Regions from separate parts of the Paenibacillus sp. FSL M7-0134 genome, predicted to be linked through region 3. Evidence: riboswitches for the same ligand, from Rfam matches in the RefSeq annotation. Region 3 holds a riboswitch; each other region holds the start of a gene.
What was found. Region 3 has a riboswitch for thiamine pyrophosphate ahead of NSQ58_RS16010 (ABC transporter substrate-binding protein). Riboswitches for the same ligand answer to the same signal wherever they lie in the genome.

Region 1 (6,013 bases), 350 kb from region 3:
GCCTCCGGTTGCGACTGCTTTGCTGTTTTGTGACGCGAATCCATAATCGAACATGACCACATTAAAGTTCAAACTGTGGGCATAATGCGCCAGATCATACATGGGAATCCAGCTTTCTTCGCGGTTAGCCCCATAGCCATGACTGAAAATAATCGTTTTCCGCGATTGATCCGCCGGGATATACCAGCCTTGTACCATGCGGCTACCATCCTTGGCAGGGAAGCTGACTTCCTCATAAGGCATGCTTTTGGCCTGCATCGGATTAGAGTACAGTGGTGCAACGGTGGGATTCGTAAGTACCCATGCGATGTAAGCATGCAAGGCAATAAAACAAAACAACAGAAAAAAGACGACCGACAGCAGCAGAGCAATCACAACGTGCTTGAACCGCAGCAGACGGGGATTAAAGAGTGGGGTGGACGGCTCCTGAACAGCGGTCTGTAGCTGAGCGTTGCGCTGGGATGTCGAAATCATGTAAGAGCCTCCTTATATAAAATTGATCTTCGTTTCATAGAATTTAGGTATAATTCCACTTGAAAATAGTAGTGTAGATCCGTATAGATACCTATTATCGTATGATGGGGATTATCCAAAGTCAACGCCTGAACCGGAAAAGTAAAAATGATGCAAAGAATTGTCGATGTTTGTTCTCGTTCTGTAATATGGTTGTCACAAAAACATCGGTTTACAGTAGCCGCGACTATTCTATATAATTTATGTAACCATGTTTCATAGTGTGAAACGAATATGGATACAAGAGGAGCGGTTCACGATGGAAGACCGTAAATTAACCGTTCGCGCTGTAGAGCGTGCACTTGATATACTGCTGTGTTTTACCGCAGATTCGGATCTTGGCCTGACGGAGATTGCCTCCAAAATTGGTCTACATAAAAGCACGGTTCATCGGCTGCTGACTACGTTGGAGGATCGGGGCTTTGTCGTTCGGAATGCCGAAACGGAAAAATATCGACTTGGCTTCCGCATTTGGGAGCTATCCACGCACTTGTCCCAAAGCGACGAGCCGGCGGTGTTGTTACAGCCTGCAATGGAAGGACTACGTGATCGTCTGGGCGAGACGGTCAGCTTGTACTTACGGGACGGCAGCATGCGTATTCGCATACAAGCCGTGCAGAGCAATCAGGCGATCCGCAGGGTTGCGCCTGTAGGTGCGCGTATGCCGCTGGCTGTAGGGGCCTCCAGCAAAGTGCTGGCAGCCTTTATGCCGCCGCAGGAGCTGGAAGCCCTGCTAAGCGGGGATGAATGGCCGTCCTCAGTAGACCCGGAGGTCTATAAAGCCCAGCTGCAGGACATTCGCGAGAAGGGCTATGCGACCAGCTATGAAGAACGGGAGCCAGGGGCTGCTGCTGTGGCTGCCCCAATTGTAAACCGGAAGGGACAGGTCACTGCGGCTTTATCTGTATCCGGTCCGGTCAGTCGGCTTGCACCCGAGACGCTACATGACTTTGCTCCGATTTTGATTGAAGCGGCGAAGGAAATGGGACTTATGCTTCCGTAACAAGAATGAGCACAGTTGAAGCAAGCAAAGTGATTTGATGGGGAGCGTCTCCTTGGTAAAGGGAACCTAGAAGGGTTGCCAAAGCCATAAATTTAAAGTAGTCTGGTAAGGATGGCGGGATATCTGTTATAGCCGCCTCATGTGAATAGAAGTATCACAGTTACTGGGGGAGCCTGTAATGCCGGGCTGAGATGGAATCGTGCAAGATTCCGGACCCTTTGCACCTGATCTGGATCATACCAGCGTAGGGAAGTAATCGGCCATTGAAATGTATACGCGGCTGCTGTCTACAGTGGCGCATTGGAATAGGATTATTCCACATGCGTACTGTCTGGATAGCTGCCTCGTTAGATTAGCCGGTTCCCTAGGGAACCGGCTTTTTTGCATAGATCAGCGCCACCCTGGGAATGGTTCCGGATCGGTGTGTCATTTCATCGAAACGGGAGGAATGGACAATGAAGCCGACAGAAGTAGAAGGAACAAAAGGAACAGAATTGAAATCAACAGAAGTAAGATTGGTAGGAACAAAAGAAGTTGAGGTAGAGAAGACAAACGGGGAGCAAGCCAGAGGGGTAACGCCCTTTCCAGGGAGCCGTAAGGTATATATTCAAGGCTCACGGCCGGACATTGCCGTGCCAGAGCGGGAAATTGCTCTTCATCCTACACATACGCCGCAGGGCACGGAGCATCATGAGCCATTGCGTGTGTACGATACGAGCGGTCCCATGACCGACGAAGCCTATCAGGTCGATATCCGTCAGGGCCTGCCTCCATTACGGCGAGCTTGGGCCCTGGAACGGGGCGATGTGGAGGCTTACGAGGGACGCGCCGTCAAACCGGAGGATAATGGACTGAAACCTGGCTCCAAACGGGAGACAGTTGAATTTCCCGGCGTGACCAACCGTCCGCTTCGTGCTTCGCAAGGTCGTACAGTGACGCAAATGCATTATGCGCGGCAAGGGATCATTACGCCTGAAATGGAATTTGCGGCGATCCGCGAAGGGGTGGAGCCTGAGTTTGTACGGCAGGAGTTGGCGGCTGGACGAGCCATTTTGCCTTCGAATATCAATCACTCGGAAAGTGAGCCAATGGTCATTGGGCGTCATTTTCACGTGAAGATCAATGCGAACATTGGTAATTCTGCGGTTACCTCCTCCATCGAGGAGGAAGTGGAGAAAATGACCTGGGCTGTGCGTTGGGGCTCGGATACAGTTATGGACCTGTCCACAGGCCGTAATATCCATACAACACGTGAATGGATCATTCGGAATTCTCCTGTACCGATTGGGACTGTACCGCTGTATCAGGCACTTGAAAAGGTGAACGGCGAAGCAGAAGCGCTGACGTGGGAGCTGTATCGCGATACGCTGATTGAGCAGGCGGAGCAGGGAGTGGACTATTTTACAATTCATGCGGGTGTATTGCTGAGGTATATACCGATGACGGCGAATAGAATGACGGGAATTGTATCCCGTGGTGGGTCGATCATGGCAGCCTGGTGCCTTGCGCACCATCAGGAGAATTTTTTGTATACGCATTTTGAAGAAATCTGCGAAATTATGAAAGCCTATGATGTGGCCTTTTCTCTCGGGGATGGTCTACGTCCGGGTAGCATCTATGATGCGAATGATGAAGCACAGTTTGCAGAGCTGGAAACGTTGGGCGAGCTAACGCAAATCGCCTGGAAGCATGATGTTCAGGTCATGATTGAAGGGCCAGGACATGTCCCTATGCATAAAATCAAAGAGAATGTGGATTTACAAATGGAGATTTGTAAGGAAGCTCCTTTCTATACCTTGGGACCGCTCACGACGGATATTGCCCCCGGATATGATCATATTACCTCAGCCATCGGGGCGGCGATGATCGGTTGGTTCGGGACGTCCATGCTGTGTTATGTTACGCCTAAGGAGCATTTGGGTCTGCCCAATAAGGATGATGTCCGTGAGGGTGTCATTACCTACAAAATTGCGGCACATGCTGCCGATCTGGCGAAGGGTCATCCACGGGCACAGCAGCGGGATGATGCTTTGTCCAAGGCACGCTTTGAGTTCCGGTGGCGGGACCAGTTCAATCTGTCGCTTGATCCCGAGCGGGCCTTGTCCTACCATGATGAAACGCTACCGGCAGAGGGCGCCAAGGAAGCACATTTCTGCTCGATGTGTGGTCCCAAATTTTGTAGTATGCGCATTACGCAGGACATTCGCGCTTATGCAGCGGATAAGGGGCTGAACACTCAAGAAGCAGTAGCTGCCGGGATGCGTGAGAAGGCAGAGCAGTATCGGGATGGAGGTCAGTAAAACGAACGTGTGAGTTTAGGAAAAATGAATTAAAAAAGCCGTGGTTCTCTACAGTCGATGTAGGGAACTACGGCTTTTTAGCTTATGTAAAGCGGGATCTTGCAACCGGATAAACGGCGCCTTATTTTTTACCCATTTTTTCATTCAAAATGTCCTGAAAGCTGAGCTTCTTCTCCGAGCTATCTTCTTTCTTCTGCATACTCACCGCGTTGGCACGTTGGTATTGGTGGTGAAAGGGCATCAGGGTGTGGACGGTTAAGTTCATTGTATTCATGTAGGTCATTCCTCCAATTCCATATTGTCAAATTCAGATTGAGTTGCTTAGGACGTCTGTATAGGACTATTTGTATGTACTTGATGTCGTGATGCTATGTAGGTTGCTTGGTAATGTTTCAATCATTATACCCACATTTTTTCAAAGTAAAACGCTTTTGACATAAAACAGGAAGATGGTCATATGTGTCCAAAATGTCGATTAGGAGGATGGTCGTTTTAGAGGAAAATGTGCCTAGGTCTAAAACAAGGGCTAGAGGCCCGTTTTCTTAGTTTAGTAGTCGGGATTGTGTTATTTTGTCGAATAACCTTGTAAAAGGAGAATTTTGCGGAATCCAAGTCAGGATTGAGGCAGTCTGGTGGCGAATTAAAGTGTCAAAGTTGTATTGACTTTATGTTTGGTAGTAGATACCATGAACTGGTTGTCAGCGTATTTTGGCAACAAGAGTCAGCCAATCCATCTGGCGATTCATCCTTTGAAATGTTAGAGAAAGGATTAGAGCATATATGAAAAAAAGTATTGCAGATATCGCATTTATTATTCTGGGTGCGTTTTTTTTCGCGCTAGCTGTTAATCTGTTTGTGATCCCGAATGAGTTTGGTGAGGGGGGCGTTACAGGGGTTACGATCATTTTGTACTACCTGTTTCAGTGGTCTCCCTCGATCGTCAATCTGGTGATCAATGGCTTGCTGTTGATTGTCGGATATAAATTTTTGGACAAGAGAACGACCCTGTACACTATAATTGCGGTCGCTTTTAACTCGCTGTTTCTACATTTAACGGTCAACTGGCGGATTGATTCGCATGAGCCGACGATTAATGCTGTATTTGCCGGAGTTTTGGTGGGGGTCGGCATTGGCTTAATTGTACGTGTAGGTGGCACTACGGCGGGAACGGTCATTTTAGCCCGAATTGCCAACAAGTATCTGGATTGGAATATCAGCTATGGCCTGCTGTTTTTTGATTTGATTGTCGCGTTCTCTTCCTATTTTATTATTGGTCCAGAAAAATTGATGCTAACTATCGTTATTTTGTACGTTGGTACGAAGGTGATGGACTTCATGATCGAAGGACTAAACCCTAAAAAAGCGGTCATGATCATTTCGGAGCACCAAGATAAAATTGCCGAGATGGTCATCACGAAAATGGATCGTGGAGTTACCGTCCTGTCAGGCCACGGATATTACACTAAAAATCCAAAAGAAGTGCTGTATATCGTCATTAGTAAACAAGAGGTGTCAGCGCTTAAAAAGATAGTGAAAGCCATCGACACAGCAGCATTTATCACCATTCATGACGTGCGGGACGTGTTCGGAGAGGGCTTTTTGGATATTTCGAAGTAACTCGCGTGCGAAGGTAGGGTTATAAGAGAACGTGGCTAGAAGTCGGTCCTGAGGGATCGACTTTTTTTGTTTTATATAAATAAGATGAACTTGAAAAATGAACATCAAAACGGAGTAGGCGGAATGGTGCTGTACAAGCGAAGCACCATCCGACTGCGCAGTGGCGCTATAGGTAACTCTTAAGTTCGGTTTATATAAATAAAAAAATACCCCCGATTGCAGCTTTATCTGCAAAACGGGGGTTCTTCACATATGAAGTTCATAAACTTAGCTTTCGATCATTTGACGCAATACGGTTTGCAGAATACCACCGTTGTGGTAGTAGTCGATATCGACAGTGCTGTCCAGACGGGCAATTACCGGGAATTCGAACTTCGTGCCATCCTCGCGTTTAGCCACAACCGTAAGCTCTTGACCAGGCTTCACGTCATTGTCGATGCCAAGAATGTCAAACGTTTCACGACCGTTCAGACCCAAGCTGGACCAGCCATAGCCTTCCTGGAATTGCAGAGGCAGTACACCCATGCCGACCAGGTTACTGCGGTGAATCCGCTCGAAGCTTTCGGCAATGACAGCCTTA
Region 2 (6,013 bases), 530 kb from region 3:
TGATGAGGAACCTCCAAGTAAATTGTAATTGGGAAGATAAAAAATGAGTTACAGTACAGCCGCTTCACGTGCGATTGTTCTTCCGATCGCTGTTGAAATGGGATTCTCTCTGATTTATAACACAATTTATAGGTTAGAATCCCATTTCAAAGGCGAACGCTGACGCTTCTCCAGAACAATTCTGTCCGCTCCGCTTTTGAGGTACTGTAAAGTCATTTTTATTTCCCATAGTGGGTGGTGCAAGTGTAGCGAAAAGTTACATTTTTGCCCTATCGCTTGTCGATCCGGCGGGATATGGTGCTTCCGGTGAACTGGATCGTTTGTACGAAAATAATCATGACGACGATGGTGAACGCCATCAAGCCTGTTTCAAAACGCTGGTAACCGTAGCGGATGGCAAAATCGCCTACCCCGCCGCCGCCCACAATGCCCATCACCGTGGAGTAGGAGATGAAGCTAATGGTGGACGTGGTCAAACCCAGTACAAGCCCGGAACGAGCTTCCACGTACAGAAATTTAAAAATAAGCTGGAGGGTGGATGCCCCCATAGAAGTAGCGGCTTCAATTACACCCTTGGGCACCTCAAGCAATGATTGCTCCACCAGCCTCGAATAATAGGCGATGGCCACCACTGACAAGGGAACCGTTGCAGCCATCGTGCCCAGCGCCGTCCCTACGACCAGACGTGTAAATGGAATCATAAACACGACGAGCAGCAAAAACGGGAACGAGCGGATGACATTGACCACACTGTTCAATAAGGTGAACAGCAGTCGATTTTCATATTTTTGCCCTTTGCCGCACAAATACAAAATCGTTCCTGCCGGAAGCCCTAACAGTACAGCTGCTGCGATAGAAATCCCCACCATGATAAACGTCTCCCCGATGGCTTTCCATATCTCTGACTGGTATTGCACAATGATGCTCAGCATTTCATTCATCAGCTTCACCTGCTTCCGCTGTTGAACCTACCGCAGCGTCAACTACACGTTGCGTTGAAAGCAGCTGCCCATCCCGCATTTCTGATACACGGGTACAAATATTGCGTACCACGTCCATATCGTGCGTTACGATTACAATGGTAACTCCCAGTTCCCGGTTGATCTCCCGTAACACGCCCAGAATATCCGCGGTCGTCTGCGGATCAAGCGCCGAGGTCGGCTCATCACACAGCAGCACCGCAGGTCGATTCGCCAGCGCTCTGGCTATCGCCACACGTTGCTTTTGGCCTCCGCTCAGTTGTGCCGGATACTGTTCTGCTTTATCAGCTAAACCGACGAATTGCAGGCATTCGCGCACACGTTCCACTCTCTCTTTTTTCGCGACACCTGCCAGCTCCAACGACATTGCCACATTTCCACTGACCGTCCGATTGTGAACAAGATGATAATGCTGAAAAATCATCCCTATCGATCGCCGCGCTTCACGGAGACGTTTTTCCGGCATGCGAGTCAAATCTTCCCCGTTTACAACCACGTTTCCCTCATCCGGCCTTTCCAATACATTCATCAACCGGAGCAACGTAGACTTACCGGCACCGCTGGCACCTATGATACCGTGAATTTCCCCCTCCTCCACTTGAAGGGACACGGATTGAACCGCATGAAATTGGCCGCTTGAGGTGGTATAATGCTTGCTTACCTGATGCAGCGTAATCATGAAACCTGGCCTCCTGATGATCCATTTCTCAGGGAAAATGTAATAAGCCCGCCAGCCCAGGCGGGTCTGTACGAGCCGTCAATTCCCATTGCATTAATATACCACAGAGCAGAAAACGGGCAAAGCCTTTTGACAACAATTAACGTACATCCCACACCCCCACGTAAGGAAAGCAGATACCGAGTCCCCAAGCCAGCGTAAGCATTATGACAAAATAGAATATGAACACAATATCTACAGCCGAATAGCCAATCGCATAATAATACGTGCGTTTGGTTTCATTAGTAAAACCCTTGGCTTCCATGGCAATAGCAATTCGCTGTGCACGCCGGATACTTTGAGCGAGCAGCGGAATTGCATACCTGCGAAGCGTGGCATACATATTCCATTTGGACACATGCTGATGTAAACCTCGAATACGATGGGCTTGTCTCAATGCCTGGAATTCCTCCACCATCATGGGCATCAACCGCATGGCTGCCAAAAAGCTATACGCATACTTCGGAGAGAGCCTCCATTGCTGCATCAGTGAATAAAAAAGGTCCACTGGACGAGTCGTTAAACCAAACAGCAACCCTACCGCCGCCATACTCAGCGCACGAAAGCCCAGATGTATACCCCGATAAAAGCTTTCCTGCGTAATATGGATCAGGCCCCATGTCCACCAGGTCGTCACCCCTTTGCCGAACATCATCATGCCCGTTGAGGTTGAAATAAACACCAATATAAAGGGAGATCCATACAGCAGCAGCCGCTTCCATGGATGGCCTGACCAGACAAGCAGCAGCAACATAGCACACGCAACATTAAACATGACATTCGGATCATGAATGACTATAACGACCACAAACAGTATGGAAAACATAACGAGCTTTAGGCCCGGATTCACACGATGCAGCCATGTTTTATGATGGGGAAAGGACAGGTTCATACTGTAGTTCCCCTTTCTGAATCCGCCATATATCGGTACAATATCGATGGACAATTTCTGGGTCATGCGTGACCATCACAATGGCCGTGCCTGCCGCTCTCAGCTGCTCCAACATATCCAGCATGACAAAGGTATTACGCGCATCCTGCCCAAAAGTCGGTTCATCCAGCAGCAGCACTTCCGGCTCACGGATCATAGCCGTAGCAATACTCAACCGCCTTTTTTGGCCCAATGAAAGCTGATACGGATGACGCTCGTCCAGCCGCTCCAGTCCGAACTGTACGAGCATCCGATCGACCCGTTCCCGGCACTGTTCAACGGTGAACAAGCTCTTGGGTAACGAATACTCTAGTTCCTTTCGTACGGTGTGTGCTACGAATTGCAGCTCGGGATTTTGAAACGCGAACCCGATACGCTCTGCCAGTTGTTCCGTACTGCCTGCCTCAATTCCGCGCACGCTATAACGTCCCTGTGTGCGAAGTAAGCGCATCATGGAGAGCAGCAGTGAGCTTTTGCCAGCCCCGTTTTCACCGACCACGCCAATCCAGTCGCCAGGCTTCACCTGCGCATGCTCCACATAAATCACTGAACTTAAACCGCGGAGGCCACTAAAATGTTCCAGCTCCAGCAAATCAATCCCTGTACCATTCCCCGTACCATTCTGCTGTGTCACTGATTCACTCCAACGCGGCGAAGACGATTCACTCCATACTCCCGGGTACCACACGCCATACTCGGACAATGCCTGCCGCTGCCCATGAAATACTTCTTCCGCCCTTCCATCCGCAATGATCTCCCCTTGAGCAGAAAGCACCACAATCCGGTCCACATCATGGACAATTTCATTAATTTTATGCTCCACGATCACCAGTGTCTGGTCTACCGAAATGTTTCGAATGGTATCCCACACCTGTGTAGTGCCTTCCTCGTCCAACAAAGCCGTGGGCTCATCCAGAAAAAGCACTTCTGGCTCCATAGCCAGCACAGACGCAATCGCCAGCCGCTGTTTCATTCCCTGTGACATGCTGCCAATGGGCATGTGTATATCATCCGTTGATAGACCAACCTGTATCAGCAGCTCGCGAATACGGGATCGCATCTGCTCACGAGGAACCTGATTATTTTCCAACACAAAAGCCAGTTCCTCGTCTGCATATGACATACAAAACTGCGTATCAGGATCTTGAAATACAATACCTGAGACACTTGGGATTACAGCAGCATCGCATTTCATAGGCACTTCTATCGTGCGTGGAATCAGACCGCTTAACACTTGGAGCAGCGTTGATTTACCGCATCCACTCGGTCCCAGCAACAGCAGCTTTTCCCCCTTGCGGACAGACAAAGACATATTGTGAAAAAGCAGCTCCTGCTCACCGGGGAATTTCAACCGAAGACGGGTGATCGAAGCCACCACATCTTCGGTTGCCTGGCTCATCAATCCAGCCCCTTATAATCTTGTTCCGTTGCGGGTCTCAAACTTCGCGTGACTCCGGTTACCTCCAATGCCCTAGCCAGATAGAACGCGAATACCCCGGCAATCACAATGCTGCCAATCATGCGAAAACCAATATACAAAACATAGTTCCAGGTCGAAAGCTGATCAATATACCCGTAGCTGAAGTCTAAAATTAGAGAAGCGACAGCCGCCCCGGCCGCAGCTAGCGAAGCAACCCACAAGTTTGCGTTCCGATACAGAAAAGCTGCAAAAAACAGCTCCGCTCCCAAGCCTTGCAGCAGGCCATAGTACAAAGTGGACATCCCCCATTCGCTTCCCAAAAAAGCACTGACCGTTGCCGCTGCCACCTCTGCCAAAATTGCAACACCCGGCTTGCGAATGATGAGATAAGCAAACGTGCCTGCCATAAACCACATGCCATACATCAGTTGCTCGGCGTGTAGACCGAATGGTTTCATCAAATCATAGGCAGGTCCCCATATTTTGTAGACTAACCCGAACACAACAGCGATCACAATCGTGACCAAAATATCAGTCAGCTTCAACCCTTTGGACGCTCTTACAGCAGTATTCATTATTGCGTGCTCCCCTTATCCTTATAATTGGCCTCTTGGCCATAAAAAAAAGCTTGTCTGGAGCTGAATCTCCAGGCAAGCTTTATGCGCAGTAAAAGGTGAAGCACCATACAAAACATCATTCGTCGATATGCCTTATATAACCAGTAGTCTAAGCTACTACACTGATACCAAGCCAAAGTCAGGGTCAAGGTAAAATGCTAGGACATACATTGTATCTATCGACAACCGCGAAACAAGCGGCATTCCTGTATAGTGTTCTTGGTTTCTCTACGCTGGCATTACCCAGATCAGATTTCACGGTCAGTGGCAAGGGCCACCCTCTCAGCCTGACTTTCTCAAGCTCCCGACAATGCTTTTTTAATTCACTATAATATATACCACATCTATGGCTTTGACAATCCTATAATCCGAAGAAACGTTTGGCTGTCTCCGTCGTGGCGATTTCGATCTCCATCATGCTTCGGCCTGTACATTCGGCTATCGTAGCAGCAATGTGAGCGAGATACATCGACTCATTACGCCCTTCTTTGGGCTTCACGGGCAAATTACGCGGGGTCAAAAATGGAGCATCCGTTTCAATCATCAGACGGTCCAAGGGAATATCTCTGACCAGTTCACGCAGATGTTTGCCACGCCGTTCGTCGCAAATCCAGCCGGTGATCCCGATATACAGTCCCATCTCTACATACGTATGCAATTCTTGTTCCGTGCCTGTAAAACAATGCACCACTGCTTTATCGACAAGCCCTTGATATTCCCGCAGCATAGCAACAAAATCCTCATGTGCATCTCGTTCATGCAGAAATAACGGCATATTTAGCTCACCCGCCAGTTGGATTTGCTCCCCAAACCATCGGCGCTGCACATCGCGCGGCGAAAAATCACGGTTATAGTCCAATCCGCATTCCCCTATGGATACGACCTGCGGCTGACTCGCCAGCTGGCGGAGCTGCTGAATCGTATCTGCGCTGCAGTCTTTGGCATCATGGGGATGCACGCCAGCTGTCGCATACAGCTTGCCCGGATAACGTGCTGCATACTGAGAAGCCTCCCGACTGCTGCGGACACTGGTCCCGGTAATAATCAGGGGTGAAATCCCTACAGCTGCTGCTCTCTCTACCACCTGTTCCCGATCCGCATGAAACGAACGGTGCATCAAGTTCACGCCAATATCAATTAACGGTGTACCCCTTTCCATCTCAATCCCTCCTTCGCAAACTACAATCTCGGATCAATCGGCTCCGATTCCAGAGATAGCGCGGCAAGGACGCATTCATGAATACGATCCACCGTATCCTTGCGGACAAAACGTTCCACGCCTTCCATACCAAGCGCTCCTTCCATCAGGGCATGACGCTCCTTTTTGTTCGTTCGACGCTGCTTCAG
Region 3 (6,013 bases):
CATGACGTTCCAAAAGGTCACAGGCGATGTCTGCGTCCTCATAAACGGCGTGCAGGACAATGGGCTTGTTATGCTTGCTTGCAAACTGGATAAAGCGCTCTAGTAGCACTATGTAGGGAGCGAGGTCAAAAGGTGAACCGCTCTGTGAGGCTTCCAGCCGATTGTAATAGGGCAAGCCGACCTCACCCACGGCGACCATCTGCTGTACATGTTCGTCCATCCAGTTGAACAAGAGTTCAAGCTCAGCTTGCGGTGGAAGAGCCTGTTCGGGATGAAAGCCAAAGGCTGGTCGTACCAGCCCGGGGTAACGCTTGGCTAACTGCAGATTGGCTCGGCTGGAGCCCAGATGCATCGACACGGCTATCACGGCTTGGACGCTGCTATTGGCAAGTGAAGCGAGCAATAATTCCTGTTGTTCGGGCGGGTAGCTGTCTACATGAATATGCGCGTCGATCAATGGAGCGGGTCCAATTGCGGTCAAATCCAAGCCTGGCTTTGTTTGGCTGTTCCATTTCAATGCACATCGAACTTTTACGTCACTCATGTCGATTCAATCCATCTTCTGGGATATTCTTGTGGACGCTCTGAGCATTGTCCATGTCGCCGTCCAGTTTATGTTTTTCCTCGCGCATCCAGCTGGTCATGGTCCGCTTCCATTCAATAAAGAGCGGATCGAGGGTGATTTCTTCCCTACGCGGGCGGGGAAAAGGGACATCTACGACATGCACCACTGAAGCAGGTCGCGCCGACAGCACATAGATGCGGTCGGAGAGCAGCAACGCTTCTTCAATGCTGTGGGTAATAAACAGCACAGAACGGCGGTTCTTTTCCCACATCCGTAATAACCATTGCTGCATGTCTGCACGTGTCAGCGCATCGAGTGCGCTGAACGGCTCATCCAGCAGCATTAATTCCTGTGGGCTGAGCAGTGCGCGAAGAAAGGCTGCGCGCTGTTGCATTCCACCAGACAGCGTATGTGGATACGCCTTGGCGAATTTACCAAGTCCAACCTGTTCGAGCCATTGCAAGGCTTCTTTGCGACGCTCGCGTTCACTGGCGTACTGAGGGGGTACTGCTGTATTTTTACGTGGAGCATTTTCCTGCCCAAGCAGTACGTTGTCCAGCGTGGTACGCCACGGGAAAAGGGCGGGCTGCTGCGGCATATAGCTGATATGCCCACGTTCACCAGTCATGTCCCGTCCGTGCATACGGATACGTCCCTGCTGTGGTTTGAGTAGCCCGCCGATGATGTGAAACAGCGTGCTTTTGCCGCTGCCTGACGGACCAATGAGGGAAACGAATTCTCCTGGCTTGACTGTGAGGGATACATCCTGCAGTACGGGCAGTAGGCTTCGCTTTTCGCGGAAGGCGAGGCTGATCCCGTCCAATTCCAAAGCAGGAGGAGCGGTTGAAGGACTCTGCTGTTCCCCGGTTCGTTGTTCATTAGCCACGTTGTATGATGATAAGTCAGTCGGATGCAGACTCATACGCGCCACGTCCTTTCTTTGCTGTATGTAATTCAAGGAGGAAGCTACTCTCGATCGGGTTTCCAGCGAACCAGCCATTTCTCCAGTAGTAAAATAACCACAAACATGAGTAAGCTGAGTGCAACAATAATGCCGATGGCGGCAAAAATGAGGTCCGTGCGATAGGCCGATTTTTGCAGCAGCATATAATATCCAATTCCTTCACTAGCTCCGATCCATTCCGCAATGATCGCACCCATCACACTATAGGTAGCAGCAATTTTAACGCCAGAAAAGACTTGCGGCAGGGAATGTGGCAGCTCCAGCTTCATAAAAATAGCCATGCGGCTTGCACCCGACATCCGCATATAGTTCATCATCGTACGGTCTGTTCGAGTCAGCCCGTCCATGGCCGCTACAGCCACAGGAAAAAAGCATACTAGGGTAATGACCATCAGCTTGGGCAGCACCCCAAAACCAAACCACACCATGAGCAGCGGTCCCAGGGCGATGATTGGAATGTTTTGGCTCAGGATAAGCAGCGGATACAGGGCGGATTTGAGAAAAGGAATCGTATGAAGAACGATGGCGATCAACAGTCCCGTTGCTGTCCCTATCGCGAATCCCGCAAGTGTCAGACGAATCGTAGCCCATGTATGGGCACCAAGCAGCGCCGTCTGGGCTATGCCCTCTTGTACGATGAGGGATGGAGCAGGCAGCAGCCAGGATTCAACATGCAAATAGGAAACCGCCCCCTGCCAGGCCGCTAAAAAGAAGAGGACCGCCACAAAGGGCGGCCATACGCTTTTCCACCAGGATGCGTTCTTGCCTTTCGGATTCATGGGCGATATTTCTCGGTCAGCTTGTTCATGCTGATGCCTTGTGGGTTATGTGCGATTTTGATCTGTGAAATGACGCTGGGACTGCCCGCTTCCGTCAAAGCCTCGTGCATTTCTTTAACCACTTTCAGCAACTCGTCGAGCTCGCCCTCCATGGTCGTATCCAATGGATTCACCTGATGTTTGACACCGGAGCGCTGAATGACCTCGATCGCCTTATCTACATACGTGTAAGAGTCCTCGTTATTAGGAGTTTTAGGGATTACTTGAATACTGAGCAGTGTGTTAGCCATGCAAATTCACCTGTCCTTTATTTGGAGTGTTATTAAAAAAATATGGTGGTTTAAGGCGGGGAGACCGCTTCGCGTTTCATTTGATCTTACGATCGCTGCGCTTCTCCAGATTCAAATGAACCACTACGCTGCCAACCGCCTTAAAAACACCCTATTTTTAAAGCTGGTTTGTGTGGCATTTTTAACACACAAGCGCACCTACTTAGCGCTTAGATAATATGAGAAACTAAAGAATAAACCAAGTGGAACGAGAACGAAGTGGGCGGAATGGTGCTGTACAAGCGTTAGCGTTCGCCTTTGTACCCAGATTTCAACCTCTGGATATTCATAAAAGAAATCTGGGTACAGCAGCGATGGGAAGCACCATCCGACTGCGTAGTGGCGCTTCGTTCACTTCTCTAGTTCAGTCTTATTTAGCGTTTTAACAAATGATCAACGCTTGGGCAGGAAACCGTTTGTGAAGGCTTTATCGACTTCCAAAGGCTTGCTGAGCAGCTTGCGTTCGTACATCCAGTCCGAATAGTTTTGCCATACCTCCGGTTTTTGCACACCCCATTGCGCGGCATCGTCCTGATAACGCGGGCTTAGCCATTTTTGGCTGGCAAGTACCAGTTTTTTATCCAGCTCCGGTACAGCTTTGCTTAAGATGTCTGCGGCTTCTTCCGGATGAGCGATAGTGTATTCATAGCCTTGTGCGGTAGCGTCCATGAACGCTTTGACCAGCTCGGGATCATTTTTTATTGTCTGTTCGTTGCTCACAATTACAGGTGTATAGTAATCGAGGCTTTTGGAATAATCTTTTACATACAGCATATCCAATGGCTCACCTCGAAGCTGGGCCTCGATTCCGGTCCATGCGTAGAAAATCCAGGCAAAGTCGATATCCCGCTTCACGGCTGTAAAATAGTCTGCATTGCCCATGTTGATGATCTTCACTTTGCTCACATCGCCTTTGTCTGAATCCATGATGGATTTCATGACCGCTTCTTCTACGGGAGAGCCCCAACCGCCGTATTTTTTACCTTCAAAATCTTTCGGGCTCTTAATTCCACGATCTACCGGGGCTGCGAAGCCTGAGGTATTATGCTGAATCACCGCAGCGATGGATACAAGCGGCACGCCTTGCGTACGAGCCTGTGTGACGCCTTCTTGGTAGCTGATACCAAAAGGTGCAGCATTAGAAGCAACCATTTGATCAGCTCCGCCTGAGCCAGGTTGAACAATTTGGACATTCAAACCCGCTTTTTCGTAAAATCCTTTGTCCTTAGCGACATAGAGTCCCGTATGATTCGTATTGGGTGTCCAGTCGAGCACGACTTTAACATCTTTGAGCCCCTTTGCCGGAGTAGACGTTTGAGTGTCGGTAGCGGGAGCCGCTTCTTGGGATGTGGGGGGACTTCCACCGCAAGCGGTCAGGGTCAGGGCCATGAGCCACAGACTGATCAGTCCCAGGCTTAACATTTTCATGCGCTTCATCGTTGTGTTCTCTCCTTTAATTACCCGTTATCCGTCCAATCAGACAGCTTAAGTTACCCATTTTCTAAAAATAACATCTGCCGGATGCGATCTTTCCAACAACATAATCTTCAACAAAAAAAGCGCCCCGAGTTTCCGGGACGCTTGCGCTTGTATATACCAAAGTAAGGGATGGTCCTATGTAAAAAAGGCACATCTTGCTTAAGCATTCCTACGCTGGCATTACCCAGATCAGGTTGTAAGGGTCAGTGTCTTGGGACACACTCTCAGCCGGCCGATTCCAGCACCCCTGGCATTGTATGGTTTAATGGGTTCATTTATTCGGGTTTACTACGACGATTATATGCCTTGAATGCGGGTCTGTCCAGCATGAAGGGAGAGGTGACGGTTCATTTGCCGAACGACAGGGTACACTTTTACTGTGAGCTTTGATCTGAAAATGAGCATGAATCAATTCGATTCGATCCGGTCATGTTATTTTCAGAACAGCTACGCAAGTAGGTTCAGATGGGCTGGTGCCCAATGGCGTGGCCGTAGAGAATTCTAATTCGTGAAAAGGAGTTGTTGTACTGTGGGTAAAACGGAAACATTGGATCGCAACCAACTGGAACAAGCCATTGTGAAGGCTTTGGATAACAACAAATTTTGCTCGTTAGGTACGGTAGAGGGTGGCAAACCGAAAGTACGCTATATGGCCCTTTTTAACGATGGAATGAACATTCATCTGGCGACAGATCGCAAAACGCATAAAGTAGAGGAGCTAAAGGACAATCCGAATGCTTATCTGCTGCTGGGTTATGAAGTTGGCGGTACGAAGGAAGTCGTAGAAGTGGAGGCTACCGTCCAGATCACAACTGATGAGGGGCTGCGCAAACAAGTGTGGAACGATTCCTTGAAGGAATGGTTTTCCGGACCGGATGATCCCGATTATGTCATTCTGGACGTGAATCCGACACGCATTGAGTATGTGGGTCAGCAATCTGAGCGCCAGGTTTGGAAGAAGTAATACGAATATAAATGGATAAGCCGGTGAATCTCCGAGTTTTTTAGGAGGTTTGCTGGCTTTTTATTTTTTGAGAAAATTAATTATTTTTTCATAAATAATTTAAGTAAATGACTACTCTTTTATCTGGCGTTGGATTAAAATAGAAATGGTGGGTTCAAGGCTTACATATATGTGCAAAAGTATGTATATGAGGCATACACCTTAATGAGGAGGGGTATATTTTGTTATTTCGTAAAAATTGGTTTAAAGGGTTTACAGCAGCAGTTGTGGCTTGTAGCATGCTGGTGTTTTCGGCCGCTCCATCCTGGGCAGCTAGCGATTCTCGCGATAGCGCTACGGTGAATTTGCGGATCATGGAAACAACGGATATTCATGCGTCGCTGATGAACTATGATTACTATTCAGACAAAGAAACCAACGAATATGGCTTGATTAGCACAGCTGGTTTGATCCAACAGGCGCGTAGTGAAACAAGAAACAGCATGCTGTTCGATAACGGTGATTTGTTACAGGGCAATCCATTAGGCGATTATATGGCCAGAAACAAAACCTATGAAAAAGAAGGCGGTGTCCATCCAGTCTACAAGATGATGAACTTGATGGGCTATGATGCGGCGACAGTGGGTAACCACGAATTCAACTACGGTCTCGATTTTCTGGAGAAATCGCTCAAGGGAGCCGATTTTCCTTACGTAAATGCGAATGTTTATGTTGACAAGGGGGGGCAAGCTACTAAAAATTATTTTACCCCTTATCGAATTCTTGATAAAACGGTAACGGACGAGAAGGGCCAAGAGCACATCCTTAGAGTGGGCGTCATCGGTTTGGTCACACCACAAATTATGCAGTGGGATGAAGCCAATTTGAAGGATAAAGTCGTTACGAAGGATATTGTGGAAACGGCGAAAAAGTTTATTCCTCAAATGAAGACGG

Region 1: it holds a riboswitch for thiamine pyrophosphate, as region 3 does, so the genes downstream of both, thiC (phosphomethylpyrimidine synthase ThiC) here and NSQ58_RS16010 (ABC transporter substrate-binding protein) in region 3, are expected to answer to the same signal.
Region 2: it holds a riboswitch for thiamine pyrophosphate, as region 3 does, so the genes downstream of both, NSQ58_RS18415 (ECF transporter S component) here and NSQ58_RS16010 (ABC transporter substrate-binding protein) in region 3, are expected to answer to the same signal.

Annotation. Positions count from the first base shown of each region.
Region 1 covers NZ_JBBOXV010000002.1:404,727-410,739, forward strand. Annotated here, with positions in the region: gene NSQ58_RS17545 (alpha/beta hydrolase) at 1-474, opposite strand, end outside; gene NSQ58_RS17550 (IclR family transcriptional regulator) at 773-1,516, shown strand; TPP riboswitch at 1,672-1,784, shown strand; gene thiC (phosphomethylpyrimidine synthase ThiC) at 1,972-3,816, shown strand; gene NSQ58_RS17560 (hypothetical protein) at 3,938-4,090, opposite strand; gene NSQ58_RS17565 (YitT family protein) at 4,597-5,433, shown strand; gene acnA (aconitate hydratase AcnA) at 5,701-6,013, opposite strand, start outside.
Region 2 covers NZ_JBBOXV010000002.1:586,298-592,310, reverse strand. Annotated here, with positions in the region: gene NSQ58_RS18435 (methionine ABC transporter permease) at 270-941, opposite strand; gene NSQ58_RS18430 (methionine ABC transporter ATP-binding protein) at 934-1,659, opposite strand; gene NSQ58_RS18425 (energy-coupling factor transporter transmembrane component T family protein) at 1,799-2,590, opposite strand; gene NSQ58_RS18420 (ABC transporter ATP-binding protein) at 2,565-4,028, opposite strand; gene NSQ58_RS18415 (ECF transporter S component) at 4,028-4,624, opposite strand; TPP riboswitch at 4,874-4,983, opposite strand; gene NSQ58_RS18410 (TatD family hydrolase) at 5,028-5,825, opposite strand; gene NSQ58_RS18405 (polynucleotide kinase-phosphatase) at 5,846-6,013, opposite strand, start outside.
Region 3 covers NZ_JBBOXV010000002.1:51,953-57,965, forward strand. Annotated here, with positions in the region: gene NSQ58_RS15985 (TatD family hydrolase) at 1-544, opposite strand, end outside; gene NSQ58_RS15990 (ABC transporter ATP-binding protein) at 537-1,487, opposite strand; gene NSQ58_RS15995 (ABC transporter permease) at 1,532-2,308, opposite strand; gene NSQ58_RS16000 (MTH1187 family thiamine-binding protein) at 2,305-2,598, opposite strand; gene NSQ58_RS16005 (hypothetical protein) at 2,841-3,023, shown strand; gene NSQ58_RS16010 (ABC transporter substrate-binding protein) at 3,031-4,074, opposite strand; TPP riboswitch at 4,266-4,375, opposite strand; gene NSQ58_RS16015 (pyridoxamine 5'-phosphate oxidase family protein) at 4,646-5,080, shown strand; gene NSQ58_RS16020 (bifunctional 2',3'-cyclic-nucleotide 2'-phosphodiesterase/3'-nucleotidase) at 5,302-6,013, shown strand, end outside.